Botrimarina mediterranea: one gene and its partner. The protein of the gene in region 1 binds, or shares a complex with, the protein of each later gene. Links are inferred from orthologs where the notes say so. Each region holds a gene or a part of one and is shown in the gene's direction. Other genes may lie near its edges. The genes, in order: dnaN and dnaX.

Region 1 (8,332 bases):
CGGGCGCAAGCCGATCACTAAAGCCGAGGCCCGCTCGTACATCACTCAAGCCGCCGCCCAAGAAGCTTCGACGCCTCTGTCGGACATCGCCGCGGTAGTGGCTCGTTACTACGCGATGTCGCTCCGCACGCTCCGCAGCAGCTCGCGCAAGGCGCCGGTGGTGTTGGCCCGAGCGGTGACGATCTTCCTCGCCCGCCAACTGACGCCGCTCAGCTACGACGAGATCGGCCGTTACCTGGGGGGACGCGACCACACGACCGTGATGCACAACTTCCACCGCATCGACGACCGGCTGCCGAAGGACCGGGCGCTGCGTTCGGCGATCGATGATTTGCTGCGTCGGCTCGGCCGGGCGGAGATGTCGGCGTCGTGCGTCTCGAAAGGGGAGGCGTCGCCATGAACATCGGCGGGCTTCCGACACTTTCGGGAAAACTTGGCGCGCGTCCGTTGCGATGTCGGCGCTTGGTGTCGTTCGAGGCGGTCACTGGCCCTCATGGTTCTCACCGGGCGACAATCGCTCGCCACGTCACAACCAACTCGCTACAGCGGCGCGCCGAGTTTTGCACGACGTTGTCTTCGCCACTAACTCGTGTCGCAGCAGGCGTTTTTGGACGCGGAGTCCTACGCCACCGACGCTTTTGCTCGCCGCCTTACAACTACCACCATTCTTTTTAAAAACTTTTTGAAGGAACGGGGACGGGACGCACGAGCGTCCGCCTCGAAGTGCCTATGAAGATCACCTGTGACCGCGAGAAGCTCCTCAAGGCCTTCCAAGACGTGGCGGCGGTCGCCCCTGCACGCAGCCCCAAGCCGATCCTGCAGAACGTCAAGCTCGAAGTGAGCGACAACGGCTCGGCCACCTTCTTCGCGACCGACCTGGAAGTCTCCATCCGCCGCGAAGTCGAAGGCGTCGAGGTCGAGACGCCCGGTTCGGTGCTGCTGCCGGTGACGCGCTTTGGCGCGATCCTGCGTGAGTCTTCCGACACGACGTTCCGCATCGAGACCGACGGCGTGAAGACGCTCGTCCGTGGCGAACGGAGCCGGTTCAACCTGCCGAGCGAGAACCCCAGCGAGTTCCCGCCGGCGGTGGGCTTCGACGCCGAGGCGTACTACCAGGCGCCGACACGGTTGCTCAAGGAGATGATCCGCCGGACGATCTTCGCGACCGACAACGAGTCGAGCCGTTACGCGTTGGGCGGTGTGAAGTTCGAAGTCTCTGAAGAGGGCAAACTCATCGCGGTCGGCACGGACGGCCGTCGCCTGGCGAAGATGGAGGGCCCGCTGGAGAAGATCGGCGACCCCGCCCCGGTGGGCGACGCGACGATCGTGCCGATGCGTTCGCTGCAACTCATCGACCGCACGTTGACCGACGAAGAGGCGCCGACGAAGTTCGCGGTGCGGGCCAACGACGCCGTGTTCGCCACGCCGACCTCGACGCTCTCGACCCGTTTGCTCGAAGGCCGTTACCCGCGTTGGCGCGACGTCGTTCCGACCCGTAGTGATTCGGCGAAGATCGAGCTGACGGTCGGCCCGTTCTTCGCCGCGGTGCGGCAAGCGGCGATTGTCACGAACGACGAGTCGCGGGGCGTGGACTTTGCCTTCGGCGACGGCGCCCTGGTTCTCGCCGGCCAAGCGGCCGAGGTCGGCGAGTCGCACGTCGAGCTGCCGATCGGCTACGACGGCGCGAAGATCGAGATCACCCTTGACCCGCGGTTCTTGGTCGACTTCCTCAAGACGCTCGGCCCCGAGCAGTCGTTCACGTTCGACTTGGTGGACAGCGACTCGGCCGCGGTCGCCCTCACCGACGACGGCTACACATACGTCCTCATGCCCCTTGCGCGCGACCGGAATTGAAGTCTCTCCGTTTAAAGGAGATGGGGGGATGTTGGAGATAGGGGAGATCGCAAGGCGATGTAGAAGCTTCGTTTGAGATACGGAAGGTGTAATAAAAAAATGGAAATATAGGAGGCGTCTCCGACGCCGACTACGGTCTCCTTGCCGCATCCGACATGACGCGCGTAATCGGCGTCGGAGACGCCTCCTACAGAAATGAAACTTTTTGCTTTCATCCCCCCTATCACCATCATCTCCTTCAACAATCGACTTACCAGTGGACCAAGACGTCGCCCAAAAGCTGTCGGACCTGTGCAAGCGTTCGGAGAAGGAACGCGCCGGGTTCTACGCGCGGCGGCCTAAGCGTGCGGGGGATGTGGTGGCGGCGGTGGTCGCCAAGCACGGCTACGCCGCAGTGAAGGGCGCCGACAGGGTGCGGGACGGCTGGGCGAAGGCGGCGGCCGAGGTGTTGGGCGATGCGGCGATCGCCGGCATGACCGCGGCCGGCGCGCTCAAGCGGGGCGTCCTAGAGGTGATGGTCGCCAACCATGTCGTCATGCAAGAGATCAATTTCCACCGACCCGCCCTGCTCGCCGCCACGCAAACGGCGCTATCCGACTCCAAGATCACAGCGCTGCGATTCAAGGTAGGACGGATTACCTGACACGATATCTCCCCTATCACCAACATCCCCCCTCATCTCCTTCCTAAGAGAAACCCAGCCACCCCAACGGCTAAACGAAACACAACATGGCGATCGAGTCCAATAAAGAATACGGCGAAGGCGACCTAGAGCACCTCTCCGACCTGGAGCACGTGCGCGAACGGCCCAGTATGTATATCGGCGACACGACGGTGCGTGGCCTGCACCACTTGGTGTACGAGGTTGTCGACAACTCGATCGACGAGGCGATGGCCGGCTTCGCGACCGACGTGTCGGTCACGATCAACCCCGACGAATCGGTTACGGTCGAGGACAACGGTCGCGGCATCCCCGTTGAACGTCACACCCAGCTCTCCGAGCAGTTCGATCGCGAGGTCAGCACGCTCGAAGGCGTGATGACGGTCCTCAAGTTCGGCGGCAAGTTTACCAAAGGCGCCTACCAAACCTCGGGCGGCTTGCACGGCGTCGGTGTGACGGTGGTCAACTTCCTCTCCGAATGGGCCGACGTCGAGGTCTTCCGCGATGGCGGCGTCCATCACCAGGAGTACGAGCGCGGCATCCCCAAGGCGCCGATTAAGCGGATCGGCAAGAGCGACAAGAGCGGCACGAAGACGACGTTCAAGGCCGACCCGCAGATCTTCCAGGTCACGAAATACAACTACGCGACGCTGGTGAAGCGGTTACAGGAGTTGGCGTTCCTCAATAAGGGCGTGCGGATCACCATCACCGATGGCCGCACCAACGATTCGGAGACTTTCCAGTACGAGGACGGCATCCGCGAGTTCGTCGTCCACCTCAACCGGGCCAGCGAGCAGGTCCACCCAGAGGTGCTCTACCTCCAGGGCGAGCAGGACGGCGTCGAGCTCGAAGTCGCGCTGCAGTACTCCGGCGAGTACACCGAAAACGTTCACACCTACGTCAACAACATCAACACGCACGAGGGCGGCACGCACCTCAGTGGCTTCCGCGCGGCGTTGACGCGGACGCTGAACAACTACGGCAAGAAAGAGGGGATGTTCAAGGACCTCACCCCCAACGGTGAGGACTTCCGCGAAGGGCTCACCGCGGTTATCTCGTGCCGCGTGCCGCACCCGCAGTTCGAGGGCCAGACGAAGACCAAGCTCGGCAACGGCGAGGTCGAAGGCATCGTTAACACCCTGTTCGGGGAGTACCTCCAGAAGCACCTCGAAGAGAACCCGAAGACGGCCAAAGCGATTCTCCGCAAAGGGATGGTCGCCGCCGAGGCTCGCGAATCGGCCCGCAAGGCGCGGCAGCTCATCCGCGAACGGAAGGGCGCCCTGGGCGGCGGTTCGCTGCCGGGCAAGCTGCGGGATTGTTCCAGCAAGGTGGTCGATAAGTGCGAGCTGTACCTCGTGGAAGGCGACTCGGCCGGCGGTCCGGCCGAAGGCGGACGGCGGCGTGAGTTCCAAGCGATCCTGCCGCTGCGAGGCAAGATCATCAACGCCTACAAGAGCCGCGAAGACAAAGTTCTTGCGAACGAAGAGATCCGCAGCATGATCTCTGCCATCGGCGCGGGGATCGGCGCCGAGCAGGACATCAGCAAACGCCGCTACGGCCGCGTCGTCATCATGACCGACGCCGACGTGGACGGGTCGCACATCCGCACGCTGCTGCTGACGTTCTTCTATCGCCAGATGTACGACCTCGTGGCCCGTGGCCACGTCTACGTCGCCCAGCCGCCGTTGTTCCGCGTCCGTCGCGGCAAGAACCCCGCGCGGTACGTCCAGACCGAGGAAGAGATGCGCATGGAGCTTCTCAATCTGGGTCTCGGCGACAGCGTGCTCGAGTCGGCCGAGGGCGTTCGTATCGAAGGGGACGCCATGAGCGCCTTGGTCCGGCACTTGGCGGGGCTCGAAGATGCGTTGCTCCAGCTCGAACGCCGTGGCGTGTCGCTGAAGATGCACGCCGAGCGACAAGACCCCGTGACCGGCAAGCTGCCGGTATACCATGTCTTCTTTGGTCTGGAAGAGCATTGGTTTACGTCACGACAAGAAGTCGATGACTTCATCGCCCAGAAGCAACACGCCTCGACGGACGAGATTGTCGTCGAGTTCGGCGCCGCGGCGATCACGCTCCAGGACATCGAGGCGGCCCAAAACGGTGAGGCGGCCCAGAACGGCGAGGCCAACGACGCCCCGGATGCAGTAGTCGCCGTCAAGCAACGTCTGCGGGTCGTTGAGCTGCATGAGGTACGGACGATCAACACCGTCCTCGGTGAATTGTCGCCGATGGGCTTCGAGATCGACGCGCTGATCCCGCAGGAGCGCACCGGCGAGGAGACGAGCCGGTTTGTGATCCGCCGGGGCGAATCCGAGTCGGGGCTCGACGACCTGCGTGGGCTGCCCGCCGCGATCCGCGCCGCGGGTGAGAAGGGTTTGCAGATCATCCGCTTCAAGGGGCTCGGCGAGATGAACGCCGAGGAACTCCGCGACACCACCCTCGACCCCGCCGCCCGGACGCTGCTACGGGTGACGATGGAAGACGCCGCCGCGGCCGATGAACTGTTTCGGGTGCTGATGGGCGACCAAGTCGAGCCGCGCCGCGAGTTCATCCAGAAGCACGCCTTGGACGTCAAGAATCTCGACGTTTGACCCCCCCGGGGATGGCGGCATCATAAGCGTCCGGATTGGCCACTGCCGAGCGAGAGTAGAAGCCCCATCGATCGCGTCGCGAGCGATTGCGTGAGTGACCGCACACAATTGGTATTGAGAAAGGACCGCAATTTAGGAAATTACGGCAATCCACATAGAAATCCTCGTCTGATTTCTTGGGAATTGAAGGCGATAAACCCCGATACCGTAGGGGTTTGCGGCACGCCGCGTTCCTAATGCGAAGCCATCTTCGCTTTTCCTTGTGTTGCGGCGGCCTCATGACGTGGTTAGAACCGGGTGTTGCCAGCCAAGAGCAGCGGCGATTCTCCTCTCTTTCTCCCCCAAAACGTGGGGGAGATGGGAGGGTCATTGCTGTTCGTTAGCCAGCGTATCGGACGTCTTTGGGGCTTCGTCCACGATGGATAGCTATGCAGGAATCGGCAGGTTTGTTTCGCGAAGAAGGTCTAGAGGCGTCTGACGAACTCACGACTCACGTCGGACTCGCGGCGGGGCGGCCCCTGTCACGGATAGCGGACGAGATCGAAGAGATCCTCAAAGCACTGGGATCGGGCGGCGATCACGACTTCTCACCTTTATCGGATTACAGCGAGTGCGTGTTCCTCAAGAACGCGGACGGCGTCTGCATCTACAGCAACAAGGCGCATCGTCAGCTCTTCGCACAGATCGGTTCGCCGATCGGCCGTACCGCCAACGCGTTTCTCGACGCGGTCGGCGCGGCGCTCAGTGAGAGGCAGGATGCCCTGCTCTTCGACGGGTGCCGGTACTGTGAGTGCGAGCACACCAACACGGGCCCTGACGGCCTGCTCTACAAGATGGTGACCCACAAGCGGTCACTCCAATCACTCAATGCCCCAGGCCTGGCGATCCTCGGGGTCATCCGCTTGGAGCGGCAGACCGACACCGACGCAGCGACCCGCCGGCTTGATCTTTCGACGGCATGCGCGCGATTCCGTGAGCTGTCGGACCGCGACCAGGAGCTGTGCCGTCAGACAGCCCTAGGCGTCAGCAGCCGCGAACTAGGCGAACGCCTGAGTATGACGACGCGAGGTGTCGAACTTCGCAAGCAGAAGGCGTTCTCCAAGCTGGGAGTAGCAAAGGCGGTTGACTTGGCGAGGCTGTTGACGCGGTTGCAGGACCGCGGCTACCTCGACCTCGGCTTGTAGCTAGCTCGGATCGGTGAGAAAGAAGTGGCCGCTCGGAGAGTTCTCGTCGCAAACGTGTGTGACGACATCGAGGGGATTCGGCCCAACGTCTTAGACGGTCGGCAGTGGCGCTCTACGGAACTAGCCCTGACCAATAATCGCGACCTCCAGGCCTGCCCCCGCTGAGTTGGCATTTGTAGAAAGTGAGAGAGTCGATAAGCCCATGATCGCAGACACCAATCAGGGCGACTCGCTCAGCGCCAACTCCGAGGCGACGACGAACGACTGTGCGTTCACGCCGACCGGACGCCCCCTCTGCCAAGTGGCGGACGAGGTCTATCGGCATGTAAAGCTGTGCGTCGAGGCGGTCGACTGGTCCTTCCCCCAACTGGAATGCCTCCCCGAGTGCGTCTACATCAGCAACGCCCAAGGCGTGCTCGTGTACAGCAATCCGTCCCATCGAAAGCACTTCTCGCCGAACGCCTCACCCATCGGCAGAACCAAGCGGGCGTTCCTTGACCCCGTCATTGCCGATCGCGCCGATAAGATCGAGAGTTTGATCTTCGACGGCTCGCCGTACGTGATCTGCGAGAACGCCGGCGTGGGACTTAACGGCGCCACCTATCACGTAGTCGCTCACGCCGCCTCGCTTAAGCCGCTCAATGCCCCGGGATTGGCGATCCTCGGCGTTATGAGGCTCAGCATCCACAACGACCGGACGAAAGTCGCCAAGCAAACCGATCTCTCCATCGCCTACGCGAAGTTCCGCGAACTCAACGCGCGCGACCAAGATATTTGCCGCCGAACCGCTCTAGGCGCTAGCAGCCGCGAGCTCGGCGAATCGCTCGACATGACGACACGTGGCGTCGAGTTGCGGAAGCAGAAGATCTTCGCCAAGTTAGAGGTCGCCAAGGCCGTCGATCTGGCCCGCCTGCTGACGCGGCTGCAGGACAACGGCTTCATCGATATGGGGTTGTGATCGCCGATGGACGACCGCATCAGCCTGATCACGCTCGGCGTGCGCGACGTGGCCGCGTCGGCGCGGTTCTATGCGGCTCTCGGGCTGCCGCGGCTCGACTTTCCGGGCGATGAGGTGGCGTTCTTCTCTCTACGCGGAACGTGGCTCTCACTCTACGGCCGCGAGGCGTTAGCGGAAGACGCACAGGTAAGCGCCAAGGGGAGCGGTTTCCGTGACGTCGCCCTGGCGCACAACGTTGGTTCGGAGGATGAAGTCGATCAACTTCTCACCGAAGCGGTCGCCGCCGGCGCGACGCTCGTCAAAGCGGGGCAGCGGGCCTTCTGGGGCGGCTACTCGGGCTACTTCGCCGACCCCGACGGCCACCTCTGGGAGGTGGCGCACAACCCGATGCTGTGGATTGGCCCCCCCGCGTCGGAGCCGTGATCGCCTCTTCAGGCAGAGAAGAAATAACCGCGTCGAGCACGACGGTCGGCCTTCCGGGTCGACGATGCCTCGGCAAAGAGGCCGTTGTGTCCGTCATGGTGAATCCAAGAACAGATTAAGCAAAGAGCCCATCGATGACGGCGCCGCCATCGACGAGCTTGACCGGGCGTCCCGTGCTGGTGGTGTTCTCGTGCGACGGGTCGATATCCAGCGCGTGGTAGATCGTCTGAAACAGGTCCTGTGGCGACACGGGGCGGTCGATAACCTCGGCGCCGCTCTTGTCGGTGGCGCCGATCACCTGACCTCCTTGGACGCCGCAGCCCGCGAGCCACGCGCTGAAGGCCTTCGGATAATGGTCGCGCCCGCCACGGCCGTTGATGCGCGGCGTGCGGCCGAACTCGCCCATCCAGACGACGAGCGTCGAGTCGAGCATGCCGCGCTCTTTGAGGTCGGCGATCAGCCGGGCGGCCGGCTTGTCGAACTGCCCGCACAACTCTTGCGTGCGGGCGTGGTTGTCGTCGTGCGTGTCCCAGCCGCCGAGCGTCACCTCAACGAACGTGACGCCCGACTCCAGCAGACGCCGAGCGAGCAGACAACCGTTGGCGAAGCGGCCCTCACCGTAGCTGGCCCGCATCGCGGTGGTCTCTCGCTCGAGGTC
Region 2 (8,391 bases), 380 kb from region 1 along the record:
ATCTTGCCCGCCTCGAGCGTGATCAGCTTGGCAAGCTCCGCCTTGTGCCGGCGGGCCATCTCGCCGATCCGCAGCACGAGCTGACCACGCACCGGCGCGGGGACGGTGCGCCACTGGAGGAACGCCTCGTGCGCCGCCGCCACCGCGGCGCCCACGTCGGCGGGCGACGCCGCGCCGCACTTGCTGGTCAGCTCGCCGTCGATCGGTGACAGGGGCTCGAACGCCGCGCCGCTGCCGAGCTGATAGTCAGCGCCAATCGCCACGCCGGGCCGGACGCCATCGATCAGGGCGGGGAGCAGGTTGGTGGGGAGTTCCATGGTTTAGCCTGTTTATTACTTCTAGTTTTGTAATTTTGGGAACCACAAAGGAACAAAGGAACGAAGGCAAATACAGGAAGCCAAATCTTGTGACTTCCTTCGTTCCTTCGTGGTGAATCCTATCAAGTCGAAGCGATCGGCGCGCGGACGCTCGTCGCCTTCGCGTAGGGCTCGCCGAAGGGGTTTGCTTCGAACTCCTTGAGCGACACGTCTTCTTGCCGCACGAAACCCTTCGACGGGAGCTTGCCGAGACGGTGCAGGTCGACCACGCAGCACATGCTCGTTGCGGTCGTGATCTGGATCGAACTGGCTTCCAGGCCGTGAACGTTGCCGTGGTACACCTTGCGGGCGTCGGCGACTTGCTCGAAGCGGCCGCCTCGCCAGCCGGTAACGGTGCTGAAGATCAGCACGACGTCCTGGTTGGTGCAGGGGATCGCGTCTTCCATCAGCTTCTTCAAGAGATCGCGGTGGTCGTAGAAGCGCAGTCCGTGCAAGAGGAACATCATCAGCTCGCGGTGGCCGACGTAGCGGACCGTCTTGTAGTCGAGTTCGTTGACGCGGCCTTCGAGCGTTTCGCAGAGCGTGCCGAGACCGCCGGACGTGTTGAACGCCTCGTAGTCAACGCCGTCGAGCGCGAAGTGCTCGAGACCTTCCATCGGCTGGAGGTCCATCCGCTTACCGTCCGAGATCGCCTCGCACGGGTTGCAGTACTCATTGATGAGGCCGTCGGTCGACCAAGTCAGGTTGTACTTGAGATGGTTCGTCGGGTAGAGCGGCAGCGCGCCGACACGCATCTTGACGCGGTCGAGCTTGTCGAAGCCCTGGCAGAGGCTGTGGGCGAGGATGCCGATGTAGCCCGGCGCCAGGCCGCACTGGGGCATGAAGATCTGCCCCTCGTCGGCGCGCTTGGCGATGGTCCGCACGGCGTGCGTCGTGGCGACGTCTTCGGTGAGGTCGAAGTAGCTGACGCCCGCCGTTAGCGCCGCGACGGCGATCCCCTCGTTCTGATCGAACGAACAGGCCGAGATCACCGCCTTGCGGCCCTGGCACGCCTTCACGACATCGTCATGGTTGGTGACGTTGACCACCTTGGCGGTGACGCCCGGGGTCTCTTTCACCAGCGCGTCGCACGCCTCTTGCGAGATGTCGCCGACGAGCACGTCGTACTCGCCCGATAGGTGCAACATCCGCGCGATGCCACGACCAATCTTGCCGGCGCCGAGAATGGTGACGGGATACTTGCTCAAGGGAAAGCCTCTTAGGCGTTCGGACTCTTGTGGATTAAATGACGAATGACGAAGCCCGAATGACGAACCCGTCGGAGGGGTCTATCTGCCCCCGACAGGTTCGTCATTCGAGCTTCGTCAGACCGCGTTAGCGCTTCGCGTCCGTCGATTCGAAGATCTTGTCCGCGCTGGCGGCGACGAACCCGGGGTAGAGCTCACCCGATTCGGTGGGGTAGCGCTTGGCGAACTCGTAGTAGCAGGTGGGGACTTCGTGCGTCTCACCGCCGGCGAACTGGATCGGCATGCGGTCGGCCAGCGTCGAGCCTTGCTCGAGAAGCACCTCGGGCGTTCCCTTCACACGGCCGCCGGACGCGTTGACCTGGTAGCCCAGGCTCTCGACGACTTGCAGCACCTCTTCGACCGACGTGGTCTGCGTCAGGTAGTTGACGCCGATCGTGAAGTGGTTCGGGCGGATGCCGATCGACGCGACCCAGGCGGCGTACTCGCTCTCATCGACGAGGGTCTGGTAATCCTTATAGCTGATCGGCTCCCACAGCGGGCCGGCCCAGAGGATGCTCGGGTCCTCGACTCGCTTCGGATCGACCTGGGCGGCGAGGCCTTCGAGGATCTTTGCCGCGGCGGGCGACAACTCGTTCACGCGCAGCTCGGAGACGAACACCCGTGGCATCTCCTGCTCGGGCGGCAGGTAGCCGTAAGCAGAGAGCTTCTTGTCTTTGAAGTCGTAGGGCTCGTACGGCGTGTAGCCGACGGCCAAGAGGTGCGGCTCGAGCGACTTGAGGCGGATCGGCTCAAGGGCCAGGGTGCGGAAGGCGACGTGGTCGTTGACGACACGCTCGCCACGCTCCTCGAAGGCCGCCTTGATGCGTTTGGCCTGCGGGGTCATGGCGACGTAGTCGTCCCACAGCCGGTCGAAGAACTGATTGATATCCATCGCTTAAAGCCCTGGAATTGCGACCGAAGGAACCGTAACCGCCTGCCCCTATCGTACTTTAGCGCACAACAGCGACAAACCATCGCCACTGCGCAAAGAAACCGCGCCGGTGCGTGATGGATGTGAAGAAAGGAGATGCGGGGATGGCACATTTTGTACCTCGGCCAACGATCGCCGTTCGGTCCTCGCAGCTGAAATGAGCGCAAAGTCTGTAAGGGGTTGAAGCAGTCTTCATCGCCAGCCTAGGCGCCCATTCTTGGGCGGTGGGAAAATCCCACCTTGAGAAAAGTGGGTGAAAGCTGATGCGATCGAGTTGCCTTGGACGTATTGTTAACTGGGAAGCTATCAACCCTCCTCGCGGAGACCCGGCTGTGACGACAAAGACTCTCGATTCGAAGGGACGTCTGACCCTAGGACCGCAGTACGCTGGGCAATTGGTCATCATTGATGACAGCGACAGCTCGCAGATTGTGATCCGGAGGGCAGTCGCCTTGCCGGTAGAAGAAGCCTGGCTCTTCCAGAACGAGAAAGCTCAGAAGTTAGTGGCCGCCGGTCTCCGCGATGCAAAGGCCGGCGAGTTTGTGGAGGGACCCGACCTGGACGCGGACTTAAGCGCGTTTGATGACGAATAGGACGGGAGGGTCCGATGGCCTATTCGCTGGTTTGGGCAAAAGCTGCCCGTAAAACCTACGACGAGCTAAAGGCCGCGGCTCAAAAGCAGCAAGTCACCGCGAAGAAAGCCGGTAAACGCAAGTCATCGCGCCAGATCGGGACTTTCAAGCAGGTCGCCAAGACGCTGAAGCTGCTCTCGGATAATCCCAGGCACCCGGGCCTGAACACCCATGAGTACAGCGGTCTGATTAGTCCCTTCGACTCGAAAGCCCGTGTTTGGGAGGCGTACGCTCAGAACAATACTCCTGGCGCCTACCGGGTCTTCTGGGCCTACGGGCCCGATCGAAAGCAGATAACCATCGTCGCGATAACGCCCCACCCATAGCGTCGTCCTCGCCATCCCCCTATTTCCTTTCTTCAAATCGCCGCGCCCCAGGCCGTTTGACGGCCACCAGAGGGGAGCGTCATACTTCAGGGCCCGATGGCGGTCGGCGAGGGGTCCCTGTGACGGGGGCCGCGCGAACCTGGTCAGGGTGGAAACGCAGCAGCCATAAGCATGCGTCAACGGGTGCGGGGACCTCTCGCCCGCCGCCATCGGATTGAAAACAACAGCGACTCTTAGCCGCCGACGGCAGTCGGCGGTTTTCGTTTGGGGCCGTTCGCGCGGCCGGGGGCTGCCGCCCGCGGCTATGGGCCATTCCGTAGGAGACGGCGGTTTAAGGGATGTCGGATCTGCAGACGACCGCCGCCGAGGTGTCCACCGCTGGCGCCGACTACATGGTCGTCGCCCGCCGCTACCGGCCGCAGCGCTTCACCGAGCTGATCGGCCAGCAGCACGTCGCCGGGGCGTTGCAGCAGGCGATCCGCACGGGCCGCATCGGCCACGCCTATCTGTTCACCGGCGCCCGCGGGGTGGGGAAGACCTCCGCCGCGCGGATTCTGGCGAAGGCCCTCAACTGCGAGTCGGGCCCGACGCCCGAGCCCTGCTGCCAGTGCGACGCCTGCGAACGGATCGCCACCGGCGACGACGTCGACGTGCTCGAGATCGACGGCGCCAGCAACCGCGGCATCGACGAGATCCGCCAGCTGCGGCAGAACGCCGGCGTGCGGCCGAGCCGGTCACGGATGAAGGTCTACATCATCGATGAAGTCCACATGCTCACGAAGGAGGCGTTCAACGCCCTCCTCAAGACGCTCGAAGAGCCGCCCGAGCACGTGAAGTTCATCTTCGCGACGACCGAGCCGCAGAAGATCCCGATCACGATCCTGTCGCGCTGCCAGCGGTTCGACTTCGCCGGTGTCGACACCGTCTCGATCAGCGAGCGCCTCCGCCAAATCGCCGACGCCGAAGGGGTTGGCATCGACGAGGAGGCGTTGCAGATCCTCGCCGTGCGTGCGGCCGGCTCGATGCGGGACAGCCAGTCGCTGCTCGAGCAGCTGCTCGCCGTTGCCGACCACCACATCTCGGCCGACGACGTCAACTCGCTGCTGGGGATCGCCCCCGCGGCGCGCGTGGCGGAGCTTGCGGAGCGTTTGGCGGATCGCGACGCGGCGACGGGGCTCGCGCTGCTCGACTCGGCGGTCCGTACCGGCGCCGACCCGGGGCAGGTGCTCGACCAGCTGATGGGCTACTACCGCGACGTCATGGCGGTCACCGTCGGCTGCCCGCCAGAGCAGATGCTGACGGCCCTGCCGGGCCAATACGACGCGGCAAAGGCCCTCGGCGAGCGATTGGGCGTCCACACGCTGCTGGCGGCGATGCAAGTCCTTGATCAGACCGCCGCTCGCATGAGAGTGAGCGTTCATGAGCGGACGCTCGCCGACATGGCGATCGTGCGGCTGGCGACGCTCGAGGACCTCGATAGCCTCGCGCAGGCGGTAGCGGATGTGCGGGCGAATCCGGGCGCTGCGGTAAAAAAAAACGTTGAGCCGTCCGTAGGGCCACCGGGGCTGCCGCCCGCGGCTAGACCACAAAGCACTCCACCGCCTTCGAACGGGGCCGCAAAAGCGCCTTCGCTTCCGCCGTTGCCTCCTACTCCCGCGCCGCGTCCTGTCGCGCCGCCGCAACCGGCGGCTACCGCCGAACCCGCCAACGAAGACAACGACCCGAACAGCCTGATGGCGCAGTTCGCGGCGATGCGCGAGTCGGCGGCGGAGTCGCGGCCCGGCGCCCCGGCGTCGCGCCGCGTGAGCCGCCGGCAGCAGCAGACCGAGATCGCCCAGCACCCGTACGTCGCCAAGGCGATGGAGCTGTTTGGAGTGGAACCGGACCGTCTCCGCTACATGCCTCCGCGCGAAGAATGAGGTTTTTCAGACACATCTGTGGGAGGCGTCTCCAGACGCCGATTACGGTGTCCTGGCCGAACACGGCATGGTGCGCGTGATCGGGGTCTGGAGTCCCCTCCCACAAATCCGACAAACCATCGGACTTCACCCCCCGTCCCTAACCCCCCGTCCCTCCCGTTATGTTCAAAGGCCTCGGCAACCTCGCCAACCTCGGCGAGATGATGAAGCAAGCGTCGCAGATGGGCGCGCGCGTCCAGGAAGTCCAGGAGCGGATGAAGTCGCTCCGGGTTACCGGCGAGGGGGGCGGCGGCATGGTCCAGATCGACATGACCGGCGCGCAAGAGGTGCTCGCCGTGCGGGTGGACCCCGGCCTCGTCGAACGCGGCGAGCGGGAGATGATCGAAGACCTCACCGTCGCGGCGATGAACGACGCCATCGAGAAGGCCCGCGTCCTCCATGCCGAAGCCATGCAAGAAGTGACCGGCGGCATGAACCTCCCCGGCATGAGCGACATGCTGGGCAAGCTCGGCGGAGAGCAGCAGTAGACCGATCGGGTGACATCGATGACCGGCAGCAAAAAGCCGTCGGCGAGCCGGTAGCGTGAGCTCACGGAGTGACGTGGGTACCCGCTTCCCTCCGGGCGCTCACGCTTCCGGCTCGCCGTCTAGCGTCCGCCGCCTGTGGCCGCCCACAAGCTACACTTGCAGCGACCCCGGTCGTTGACCTTACGGCCCCCCAGGCGGTATGGTACACGAGTTGCTAGGGCCGCGGCGGCGGACCTCAACGTCTACCGCCCGCCGTGGCTCTTCACACGGATCGAACACCAGCGTCGGCGTCAGGGCCTCTCCTGCGCCGGACAGGCGGCACACAAGGGCGGAACGATAATCATGCGAATGTCCTTCGGGCAATCGATGCAGATGGCGCAAAAGCAAGTGCTTGCGCCACGCATGATTCAATCCATGGAGATCCTCCAGCTGCCGATCCTCGCGCTGCAGGAACGGATCGAGCAGGAGCTGCAGGACAATCCCTGCCTCGAGCAAGTCGAGCCCGACGGCGAGGACGTCTACGAGCCCGAGCGCGTCGAGCGCGAAGAGGGCGAGCGCGAGTTGGTCGTCAAAGAGGACTCCAACAACGAGGACGATTTCGAACGCCTCGTGAACATGGCGGAGAACTTGCCGGACGACTACGAGGAACGCAGCCGGCCGTCGCAGGGCCAGATGGAGGCGGACTCCGATCGGGCGTTCGACCAGATGGCGAACATGACCGCCCGACCCGAGACGCTGTGCGACTACCTGCAGCACCAACTCTCCTGGTTCAACCTCGAAGAAGAACTCCGCCGCATGGCGGAGCGGATCATCTACAGCCTCGACACCAACGGCTATCTCAAGTCGCCGCTCGAAGAGCTGCTGCCGCCCGTCCCGCCCGACCTCAACGGCAACGCGGACGTGTACCGCAAGGCGCAGCTGGAGCTGGCGCAGAAGGCGCTGACCGTGGTGCAGCACCTCGACCCGCCGGGCGTCGGCGCGCGGTCGCTCAAGGAGTGCCTGCTGCTCCAGCTGCCGCCGGGCCACCCGTTCGAGCCGGAGATGCGTGTCCTCATCGAGAGCCATCTCGAAGACCTGCAGAACAACCGGCTCCCGCAGATCTCTAAGAAGACGGGCATGTCGCTCGACGACATCAACGAGATCTGGGAAGAGATCCGCTTGCTCAAGCCGAAGCCCGGCGCCGAGTTCGCCGAGTCATCGGTCCCCAGCGTGCGCCCCGACGTGTTCCTGGAGAAGGACGACGAGGGCAAGTACGTCGTGCGTCTCGAAGACGGCGACCTGCCGAGCCTGTACGTCTCGCCCTACTACCGCAAGCTGCTCAAGCAAGCGGCCGACGCCGACGAAGAGACGCGCGAGTACATCAAGCGCAAGATCAACTCGGCCCAGTGGCTGATCGAGGCGATCGAGCAACGCCGCAGCACGCTCAGCCGCGTGTCGCAAGCGATTGTCGATCACCAGACGCGGTTCCTCGACGAGGGGCCCGAGTCGATCGAGCCGCTGAAGATGCAGCAGATCGCCGACCGCGTTCACGTGCACGTAACGACCGTCAGCCGCGCCGTCGACGACAAGTGGATCCAAACCCCGCGCGGCATTTTCCCGCTGAAGCGGTTCTTCGTCGGCGGCACACAGAACGCCGACGGCGAGGACGTCGCCTGGGACGTGGTGCGGATCAAGCTGCAAGAGATCGTCGACAAGGAAGACAAGTCGAAGCCTCTCTCCGACGACGCCCTGGTAAAGGAGCTGGCGAAAGCCGGCATCGAAGTCGCCCGCCGCACCGTAACGAAGTACCGCAAAGCCATGGACATCCCCAGCAGCCGGCAGCGCAAGGACTGGGCGGCGGAGAAGAAGTAGTCGCAGCTGTTTTTAGCCACAGATGAACACGGATAAACGCGGATGCCTTGTACGGGCAATCTCTCCTCCTGATTGCGAAGTCTTGTAACTAGAGCAACCCAGAGTAGATGGAAGCCCTGAGCACGCATCCGTGTTCATCTGTGTCCATCTGTGGCTAAATCACTTCGGCGCCACCAATAGGCTCGCCAGAGGAACTGCGGGTTGCCTAGTACGTAGCGGCGCCAGAGGCGGCCAGGGTCGGCGATGAGGCGGGCGGCCCATTCGTGGCCGGCGCGCCGGAGCCACTCGGGGCCGCGGGCTTGTTCGCCGGCGTAGTAGTCGAACGTCGCGCCGAGGGCCCAGACGACCGGCGCGTTGAGGCGGTCGCGGTTCGTTAAGACCCAGTGCTCTTGGATCGGCGATCCCATGCCGACAAGGACGACATCGGCATTGAACGCGTTCGCAGCGTCAATCGCCGAGGCGGTCTTCTCGGGACTAGCGACGTAACCATCGTGCGAGCCGATTGGGTCGAGGCCGCCGACGAGACCGCCAATTCGGCTATCGATTTCGGCAACGGCTCGCTCAACGACACCAGGTTTTCCAGCGATCACAAAGACTCGGAG

Evidence for each region.
Region 2: the proteins of dnaN (region 1) and dnaX are in contact, whole or in part, in a cryo-EM structure (PDB 8GIZ), measured with the Escherichia coli proteins. The link is inferred for Botrimarina mediterranea from one-to-one orthologs.

What each region holds. Positions count from the first base shown.
Region 1 is NZ_CP036349.1:762-9,093, forward strand. What follows is about bases 1-2,791. They hold dnaN (DNA polymerase III subunit beta), read left to right. Parts: upstream 1-729; coding sequence 730-1,854; downstream 1,855-2,791. Other genes in these bases: Spa11_RS22665 (helix-turn-helix domain-containing protein), read left to right, coding at 1-400; Spa11_RS00020 (DciA family protein), read left to right, coding at 2,111-2,497; Spa11_RS00025 (DNA gyrase subunit B), read left to right, coding at 2,584-2,791. Also shown: more of Spa11_RS00025, read left to right, coding at 2,792-5,109; Spa11_RS00030 (response regulator transcription factor), read left to right, coding at 5,556-6,293; Spa11_RS00035 (response regulator transcription factor), read left to right, coding at 6,496-7,251; Spa11_RS00040 (VOC family protein), read left to right, coding at 7,258-7,674; Spa11_RS00045 (DUF1501 domain-containing protein), read right to left, coding at 7,790-8,332. UniProt on the Escherichia coli protein: Confers DNA tethering and processivity to DNA polymerases and other proteins. Acts as a clamp, forming a ring around DNA (a reaction catalyzed by the clamp-loading complex) which diffuses in an ATP-independent manner freely and bidirectionally along dsDNA.
Region 2 is NZ_CP036349.1:374,031-382,421, reverse strand. The notes cover bases 3,271-6,120. They hold dnaX (DNA polymerase III subunit gamma/tau), read left to right. Parts: upstream 3,271-3,830; coding sequence 3,831-5,411; downstream 5,412-6,120. Other genes in these bases: Spa11_RS01495 (YbaB/EbfC family nucleoid-associated protein), read left to right, coding at 5,573-5,938; Spa11_RS01510 (hypothetical protein), read left to right, coding at 3,271-3,492. Outside these bases: amaB (L-piperidine-6-carboxylate dehydrogenase), read right to left, coding at 1-317; Spa11_RS01525 (saccharopine dehydrogenase family protein), read right to left, coding at 440-1,564; Spa11_RS01520 (DUF1338 domain-containing protein), read right to left, coding at 1,692-2,495; Spa11_RS01515 (hypothetical protein), read left to right, coding at 2,867-3,127; more of Spa11_RS01510, read left to right, coding at 3,142-3,270; rpoN (RNA polymerase factor sigma-54), read left to right, coding at 6,281-7,789; Spa11_RS01485 (WecB/TagA/CpsF family glycosyltransferase), read right to left, coding at 7,924-8,391. UniProt on the Escherichia coli protein: Part of the beta sliding clamp loading complex, which hydrolyzes ATP to load the beta clamp onto primed DNA to form the DNA replication pre-initiation complex.